Regions from separate parts of the Nostoc sp. ChiSLP03a genome, predicted to be linked through region 1. Evidence: predicted binding sites of a transcription regulator. Region 1 holds the regulator's gene; the other holds the start of a gene.
The links. Region 1 encodes NtcA, which controls nitrogen genes in cyanobacteria. Its sites were predicted from a motif close to TNTGTANNNNNNNNTACANA; they were not measured.

Region 1 (4,629 bases):
CAAAAAATTCTCGCACCAGTTGGGTGTCATAGGTTCCTACCCGTTGAGTTGGAATTTGCAAGCCATAGCTGAGGTGAGGCCGTCCAGAAAAATCTAGCGCTACCTGAACTAAGGCTTCATCCAGCGGTGCAAGAAAATTACCAAAGCGGACAATACCCTTTCTGTCGCCTAATGCTTGGTTAAAAGCTTGCCCTAAAGTAATGCCTACATCTTCGTTAGTATGATGATCGTCAATTTCCCAGTCTCCCTTGGCTTGAACATCTATATCAATCAGCCCATGGGAGGCAATTTGATGCAACATGTGATCCAAAAACGGAATACCTGTTGCTGCTGTACAAGTTCCTCTACCATCCAGGTTGATGGTGACTTGCACATTAGTTTCACCAGTGGTGCGATGAACAGTGGCAATGCGAGGGGTTTGGGTTGAGCGATCGTAGTTTGAATTAACTTGGCGATTGGTTGTTTGCATGGGGAGTGAAAAGAGTTAAAAGTTAGGAGTTATGAGTTATGAGTTAAAAATTTATAACTCTTAACTCCTCACTCCTAACTCCTAACTTTATCGTGTCACATTCCCATAATTTCATATCCTGCATCTACATAGAGAATTTGTCCGGTAATGCCGCTGGACAAATCACTACACAAGAAAGCCGCAGCGTTGCCCACTTCTAGCTGAGTTACAGTGCGTCGTAGGGGAGCTACTTCTTCTACATGATGAATCATATCCAAAATCCCACCCACTGCTGAAGATGCCAAAGTACGGATGGGGCCTGCGGAGATGGCATTCACACGAATATTTTGCGGCCCTAGTTCAGCAGCTAGGTAACGCACACTCATTTCTAAACCCGCCTTGGCAATTCCCATAACGTTGTAGTTGGGGATTGCCCTAACACCACCTAAATATGTCAGGGTGACGATGCTACCTCCCTCTGTCATCAAAGGTTTGGCTGCACCACTTAACTGCACCAATGAGTAGGTACTAATTTCTAAGGCGGTGTTGAAGCCAGAACGAGAGGTTTGGCTAAAATCTCCACTTAAATCGTCTTTGCTGGCAAAGGCCAGACAATGGATGAGGATATCTAGCTTTCCCCACTGTTCGCCAATTGTCTCAAAAGTAGATTTAATTTGGTCTTCATCTTGGACATTACAGGGAAGAAATAGGCTGGGGTTAAGAGGCTCTACCAATTCCGCGACTTTTTTCTCCATCTTGCCGCGTTCATCCGGTAGGTAGGTAATACCCAGGTTTGCTCCGGCTTTGTGCAGCTGTTGGGCTATTCCCCAGGCGATCGAGCGGTTATTGGCAATACCTGTAACAAGGGCATTTTTTCCAGTCAGATTTAGCATAGAAATTGTTAATGCGATCGATCATTAGGAGCATACTAGAATCTGAGGCTAATTTATCTTTGTTTTATACAGGATTTGCAAAAATGAATATTGGTAAGAGTGTTTGCTGTGATAAAAATCTTGATTTTTTATAAAGATATTCTCAAGATATCTTTATTTGTTCTTCAAAAAACCTTTTAAATACAGTTATTGGAACTACTTATCAACAATTAGTAGCTGAAAGGATCAACAATTATGTATCATTATAAACAAAGAGTTATGAAGAGATTAGTTGGAGTATAGGAAAGTACAGAAAGGTTGACGGTGCTTTATTCATTTTTCGGGTGTATTCTTAGGTAATCAGTTTTTGTTTTTCCGGCATTGGGTAGGGGAAGGGAGATGATCGTGACACAAGATAAAGCCCTAGCAAATGTTTTTCGTCAGATGGCGACCGGGGCGTTTCCGCCAGTTGTGGAAACGTTTGAACGCAATAAAACGATCTTTTTTCCTGGCGATCCTGCCGAACGAGTTTATTTTCTTTTGAAAGGTGCTGTTAAACTTTCCAGGGTGTACGAGGCAGGAGAGGAAATAACGGTAGCGTTGCTGCGGGAAAATAGTGTTTTTGGTGTATTGTCATTGCTGACAGGAAATAAATCGGATCGGTTTTACCATGCGGTTGCATTTACTCCTGTAGAATTACTGTCGGCACCAATTGAACAGGTAGAGGTAGCACTCAAGGAAAATCCAGAATTATCAATGTTAATGCTGCGAGGTCTGTCTTCGCGCATTTTACAGACAGAGATGATGATTGAAACTCTTGCTCACCGAGATATGGGTTCTAGATTGGTGAGTTTTTTGTTAATTCTTTGTCGGGATTTTGGCGTTCCTTGTGCAGATGGGATCACAATTGATCTGAAGTTATCTCATCAAGCGATCGCAGAGGCAATTGGTTCAACTCGTGTTACCGTTACTAGGCTCCTGGGAGATTTGCGTGAGAAAAAAATGATTTCTATCCACAAAAAGAAGATTACTGTGCATAAACCTGTTACCTTAAGTAGGCAGTTCACATAAAAACAATTGGAGAAAGGGGAATCGGTGCGTGTTCTATTTTGAAAAATGACACTAATAGCTAGAGGTAAATCAAAAATTGAATAATTTCAGCTATTGCCAATTCCCACTTCTTTCCAGACAATGCTTAAAAGTAGTAGGCTGTATCTGGAAGGATTTCGGTAGCTAAAGATGACCACCGGATACATCCTCATCGCAGCAATTTTGATTCTGGGAGGCGTAATTGCCACCGTGGGCGATCGCATCGGCACACGAGTTGGCAAAGCCCGCCTCTCACTTTTTAAGCTTCGTCCGAAAAACACCGCCGTACTAGTAACAATTTTTACTGGTGGTCTGATTTCAGCATCAACTCTAGGGATTTTATTCGCTGCTGACGAAGGTTTGCGAAAAGGAGTCTTTGAGTTAGAAGATATTCAAACAGACCTTAGACAGAAGCGGGAACAGCTAAAAACCGCAGAAACGCAGAAAAGTCAGGTAGAGGGTGAGCTAAACCAAGCAAGAATTGCCCAAGCAAAAGCACAACAAGACTTGCAGGCAATTAATCAATCCTTGCAGGCGGCAAACGCCAAACAGAGGGAAACGCAAGCCCAGCTGAACCGCACCATTAATCAACAAGCCCAAACCCAAACTCAACTCCAACGCACTCAAGGTCAGTTAGGACAAGTTGTAACTCAATACCAAAAAGCTATAGCTGAGTTGCAAAGCGTTTCCAATCAGAGAAAGGAACTACAGGCGGCAGTTGAACTATTGAAGACAGAACGTCAAAGACTGTATGCAGAAGCGAAAAAAGCCATTGACGAAGCCAAAACAGCAATCGAAAAACGCGATCGCGAACTTGCTAACCGTCAAGAAGCCATAGAAGCACGCGATCAAAAAATTGGCCAACTGGATCAACTGATTCAAAAGCGTAACGTAGAAGTTGCAGCACGAGAGCAAGTGATTGCCAAACGGGAATCGCGCCTCAAAGAATTGGAAACACAACAGGAAGAACTAGAACAGGAAGTTGCCAGACTGGAAAAATATTATCAGTCCTACCGCGACCTGCGTTTGGGTAAGCTGGCCTTAGTTCGCGGTCAAGTTCTGTCCGCTGCTGTAATTCGTGTTACTCAACCTGCCGCTGCTCGTCAGGCAGTAGTACAACTTTTACAAGAAGCCAATCGCAACGCCAACCTCGAATTAAGCGAGCCTGGTACAAATTCGGCAAATTTAGAGCTGTTGCGCGTGACCCAGGATCGGGTCGATCAATTAAGCAAGCAGATTGCCGATGGTAAAGAATACGTCGTGCGAATTTTCTCTGCTGGTAATTACGTCAGGGGAGAAAAGCAGATAGAATTTTTCGCGGATACAGCCCAGAATCAACTGGTTTTTTCGGGAGGTGCGGTGCTAGCCACGACTACTGCTGATTCCCAAACCATGACATCTTATCAGTTACAGCAGCGGCTAGAAATACTGATTTCTGCTTCCCAATTTCGTGCCCGTAATGCCGGAATTGTCGAAAATGTGCAAGTAGAGGGAACTTTTCTGCGCTTTGTCAGCCAATTAAGACAGTATAATCAACTTTTGGAGATCAAAGCGATCGCAGCAGAGGATACTTATACAGCCGGGCCATTGAGAGTAAAATTGGTAGCAATAGTTAACGGAAAAATTATTTTTAGTACTTAAAAAATTATTTGCACACTGTTATTAGTAAGATTTAAACATATTGAACAGCAGTCAAAATAATTGCTATAGCTGCATTTTTTATTTAGCAGATACTATGCGAACATTTTTAATTTTTAATTAATTATGAATTTCCGTGAATTTTCACCAACGCAACCAGTCATCTTGGGGTTCGATCCAGGTCGAGATAAGTGTGGTTTAGGGGTGATGGGACTGGATCGGCAACTGTATTATCATCAAGTTGTGTTAGCAAAAGAGGCGATCGCTAGCATTGAGACACTGCGCCAAAGGTTTCCGATCTCTTTGATGGTCATGGGCGACCAAACTACAGCCAAACAGTGGAGACAGAGATTATATCAAGAATTGACAGAACCGTTGAGTATTATTTTAGTGGATGAGCGCTACACAACCTTAGAAGCACGCGATCGCTATTGGCAAATGTTCCCGCCCAAAGGGCTAATCAAGCTATTGCCACAGGGTCTACGACAGCCTCCAAGACCCATAGATGACATTGTTGCCATCCTCTTAATCGAAAGATACTTAAATCGCCTCACTGAATCAGCAACCAGCCAATTTTAGATT
Region 2 (4,629 bases), on a different contig from region 1:
GATAAAGCAAAAAGGACAGCGGTTATTACACTGAATTAAGCCATCAAATAGGGCAGTTTCAAATTCTAGCCCCAAGTCTTGGTCATAATCTTTTTCGATTTCCAGGCTATGAGTTTTACCAGTAGCGTCTAAAACTTCTAATTCTAAAATTTCATCAGCACACAAAAACTGATAATCAATTAAATCGCGGGGACGTGTACCATTGATTGCAACGATCGCATCTCCAACTTCAAAACCAATCTCTGCGGCTATTGAGTCTGGAAGAACCTTGGTAATTCGAGCAGGATGAATGGTAGTCATGGGGAATGGGGCATTGGGCACTTGTACTGAGCGTAGTCGAAGTATTGGGCATTATAGCGTTTCTTAGTTGAGTCTAATACAGACTTAACCTCAGCCTCTTCCCTAGTCGCGTTGGGGAGTAAAATTTAAAGCCTCTCTCCTACAAGGAGAGAGGAATGGAAGTGAGATTAGATTGATTACATACAAACGAGCAGTCGCTCTAGTCATTTGCTTCGGACAAAGGACAAAGGACAAATGACTAATGACTAATGACTAATGAATATTATCCTTTCCAACCTGCTGCGATCGCTAGTAAGATTGCACTACCAAATGCTAATCTATACCATACAAAAATCAAAGTGTTTTTGGTTGCTAAGTATTTGATCAAAAATGCAATTGATAGGTAGGAAAAAATAAAGGTTGAAATAATTCCTAAAATTAACAGTGCAACAATGTTATCTGGCAACTGGTGAGCTTGAAACAATTTGAATATTTTCAAGCTTTTGTACAGCGTCGCAATTGTAAGAGTTGGAAACCCTAACAAAAATGAGAATTTTGCTGCTGTAGCACGTTCTAATCCTAAAAATAAGGCAGTTGTCAACGTCGAACCAGAACGAGAAACGCCCGGAATCAAGGCAAGTGTTTGTCCCAATCCAACCAAAATACCATCCTGAATCTGCAATGACTCAAAACCGCGCTTACGAGTGCCAATTTTTTCTGCTAGAGCTAGTAAAAGTGCCATAATAATTGACATGATGCCAATAATTAATGGACTCTCAGGTAAAATATCTTTCAAAAGGAAGCCGAAAATTAAAGCCGGCAGTGTTCCGACGACAATACCGACAAGAATCTTCCATTCTTCGCGTTGCCAGTCTTTGGCTTTTAGTGCTTCGATTCCACCTTTGACAATACTAGAAATCAGCGACCAAAAATACCCCACAATTGCGATAACGCTGCCAAATTGAATCGCATCAACAAAATCTTTAGAACCTAGTTCTTTCCAACCAAATACCTTGGTGAAAATTATCAGATGTGCAGTGCTGCTGATTGGTAAGAACTCTGTAATCCCTTGAACAATACCTAAAATAAAAGCTTGAATAAACTCCATATACAATTAATACCTTTTTCGTGTTATAGAGATCGTGATGAACATTTTTTAGCTGATGATGTTGCTTTATATACTCTCTATTGCACCTAATCTTGTAGAAAACTCAATTTTACCGATCGAAAACATCATCGAAGACGCTGACTATGTTCTTACACCCACCTCAATAAGTCAACGCAATTTGAAAAATTCATCAAATTTTAATATTTAGCAGACTTATAGCAGCTAACTTTTCACCTCTTTTGTAGTTCCTTATTTACAAGGAACTACAGAGGAGTTCTGTACATAGTGGAACTTGAATGGATTCGCCTAGCACAGAATGTTTTGTTTGGTTTGCACCAGCGCTTGTGGAAATTTTAGTATAATTAAAATGCCCCTGGGGGGGATTTTAAAGTGTGATATCTTAAGTAAGATAAAGTTTAGTAACAAATATTAAAAACTTTGATTAATAATACACTGTCTTCCTACAGGGTTTCTACCCCTTCTATTGATACTGAGTTGGATTTAGCTGATACTGCGCAAAATGGTATCAGACAATTGGAATCTACACTTTCCCTTTCTCCCTCTTTACCCTTATCTACTTCTGCCCAACAAACATGGTTAGTGTTTGCAGCAGCGGTGTTTTTGGTAACAGTGCCAGTATTTATAGAAGCGCCAATAGTGCGATCGCTACCAAGTCTGAGTTTAGCGATGACAGGATTTTGGGTGTGGCTCAGTTTTGCCTTAATGTCACGTCCTGCAACTTACGTCTGGGGTGATTTGCTCTTGGGGTTTAGCTGGAGTTGGTTAGCAGGAGCGATTTACTGGGGTTGGTTACGTTGGGAACCTTTATGGCATCTGCCGGTGGAATTTATTGGTTTACCGTTTGCTTGCTGGTGTCTGGCAAAGAATTGGGGCAAGGTAGGTAACTGGTTTTATTTAGGTTCTTTACTCGGTACAGTTTTAACGGATGTATATTTTTATATAGTAGATTTGATGCCTTATTGGCGGCAAATCATGAGAGTAGATGCAGATGTTGTACCGCAAATCTTACAAAATGCTCTCATACAAGTACAAGCACCTTGGGGACAAACTTGGGCGATAATTCTCGCCGTAGTGCTATTAACAGTAGGAATTTCAGCTTTAGGTCGAAATCAAAGACACTGGTATGCCTTTGGCGGCGCAGTTTTAAGCACAATTTTGGTAGACAGCCTATTTTTGTTAGCTGCGATCGCAGCGTGAAGAAGGTAGGAGACACTATATGTTTATGTTGCAATGAGCGTGTGGGCTTCTCTTACTGAAGCTTTTCTCAGCCCAATCTACGGCACATCAAAAATGATGCTGTAGATGATTAATTAGTTAAGAAATATTACATAAAATCGATCGGCATCAAGTCTTTTTTGGCAAGGTTTTCGATCTTAGAAATCGTGCAGTTTTGTGTCTGCTTTAGAGGTAGAATCAGCCACCCCGAAAAGATTTCGTCAAGCAGAGAATGCTGCTAGAATCGTCGATGTAAGGCTATTGCAGCCATGCAGGCACTCTTTCCACCATGAAAATTTGTGGCAAAAGTATAGTCAAACCCAGTAACGGTAAATATTGTGGATATTAATACGCTGTATATTAGTTTCTGATGACTGCTGTGTTGACTAAGCTATCAGCTTTTGTCCTTTGTCCTTTGTCAGTTGTCCTTTGTCCTTTGTCAGTTGTCCTTTACAAATGACCAATGACCAATGACTAATGACTAATGACTAATAACTGTTGTTAGCTTAAAACTTTTATTTCTGTTTGATGGAAAGAGGTAGAAAAATCGTGAAAGGATTGGCGCGTTTATTAACAGTGTTTAGCTTGTTACTTAGTTGCTGGGGATGGTTGGGAACAACTCAGATAGCCCAAGCTGCTAGTTTCAACAGTTTTGCTTTTCCCCAAGTCCCAGTTCTGGCAATTGAGCGGCAAAATAGCGCAGACAGGAAGCTAGCAACGGAATTTGGTAAAAAAATTGATTTGAATAATACCAACGTCCGAGCTTTTCAACAATATCCAGGCCTTTATCCCACCCTTGCGAAGCTGATCATCAAAAATGCTCCCTACCAAAGCGTAGATGATGTATTGAATATTGGAGGATTGAGCGATCGCCAAAAACAAACCCTGCAAGCTAACTTCGATCACTTCACCGTGACAGAACCAGAATCTGCCTTCATCGAGGGAGACGATCGGTTTAACAACGGTATCTACAGATAACTAAATTGCAGTTAATGTAGCAAATAGCAGCCCACTCCTGATTCTAGGGAGTGGCAAATGATATGAGTTATGAGTTATGAGTTAGGAGTTATGAGTTATGAGTTAAAAATTCAAAACTCCTCACTTCTAACTCCTCACTCCTCACTTCTAACTCCTAACTTCTCCATATACCTTGTCTCAGATAGATATTCCCAGCCAATTTGATGTTTTAGTAGTCGGCGCTGGTGCCGCTGGACTATACACAGCTCTGTGTCTGCCAGAATCCTTGCGAGTCGGTTTGATTACCAAAGAAACCGTTGCATTATCCGCCAGCGATTGGGCACAAGGTGGTATTGCCGCAGCGATCGCCCCAGAAGATTCTCCCAGGCTGCACATTGAAGATACGATCCAGGCGGGTGCAGGTTTATGCGATCGCACCGCTGTCGAATTTCTCGCCGAACATGCCCCTAGCTGTATTCAATCCTTAGTTAACTTGGGGGTAGCTTTTGACCGTCACGGTCAAGCCTTAGCTTTAACTTTGGAAGCCGCCCATTCTCGCCGCCGTGTTCTCCACGCTGCTGACACTACAGGCAGGGAAGTTACTACTACCCTCACCGCTCAAGTATTACGTCGCCAAAATATTCAAGTTATTCAGCAAGCTTTGGCTTTGAGTTTGTGGATTGAAACCGAAACTGGTTGCTGTCAGGGAATTAGCCTGTTTTATCAAGGTAAAATCACCTGGATAAGAGCTGGTGCTGTGGTACTAGCAACTGGTGGTGGGGGTCAGGTATTTGCCCAAACCACTAACCCGGCAGTGAGTACCGGTGATGGGGTAGCGATCGCAGCTAGGGCTGGGGCTATCCTCCGCGATTTAGAATTTGTCCAATTTCACCCGACTGCTCTCACTAAACCTGGTGCCGATCGTTTCTTGATCAGCGAAGCTGTACGCGGTGAAGGGGCACACCTTATCGATAATGAAGGGCGGCGTTTTGCCTTTGACTACCACCCTGCAGGTGAACTTGCACCTAGAGATGTGGTCAGTAGAGCAA

Region 2: RMY32_RS17580 (DUF3120 domain-containing protein) is a predicted target of NtcA. The motif match lies at 1,804-1,823, and genes of this name have one in related genera.

The regions. Positions count from the first base shown of each region.
Region 1 covers NZ_JAVRBQ020000140.1:43,676-48,304, forward strand. Annotated here, with positions in the region: gene hisB (imidazoleglycerol-phosphate dehydratase HisB) at 1-469, opposite strand, end outside; gene fabI (enoyl-ACP reductase FabI) at 565-1,341, opposite strand; gene ntcA (global nitrogen regulator NtcA) at 1,720-2,391, shown strand; gene RMY32_RS23040 (DUF3084 domain-containing protein) at 2,560-4,050, shown strand; gene RMY32_RS23045 (resolvase) at 4,174-4,626, shown strand.
Region 2 covers NZ_JAVRBQ020000104.1:108,855-113,483, forward strand. Annotated here, with positions in the region: gene RMY32_RS17570 (TIGR03279 family radical SAM protein) at 1-300, opposite strand, end outside; gene RMY32_RS17575 (undecaprenyl-diphosphate phosphatase) at 563-1,387, opposite strand; gene RMY32_RS17580 (DUF3120 domain-containing protein) at 1,826-2,605, shown strand; gene psbU (photosystem II complex extrinsic protein PsbU) at 3,173-3,601, shown strand; gene nadB (L-aspartate oxidase) at 3,774-4,629, shown strand, end outside.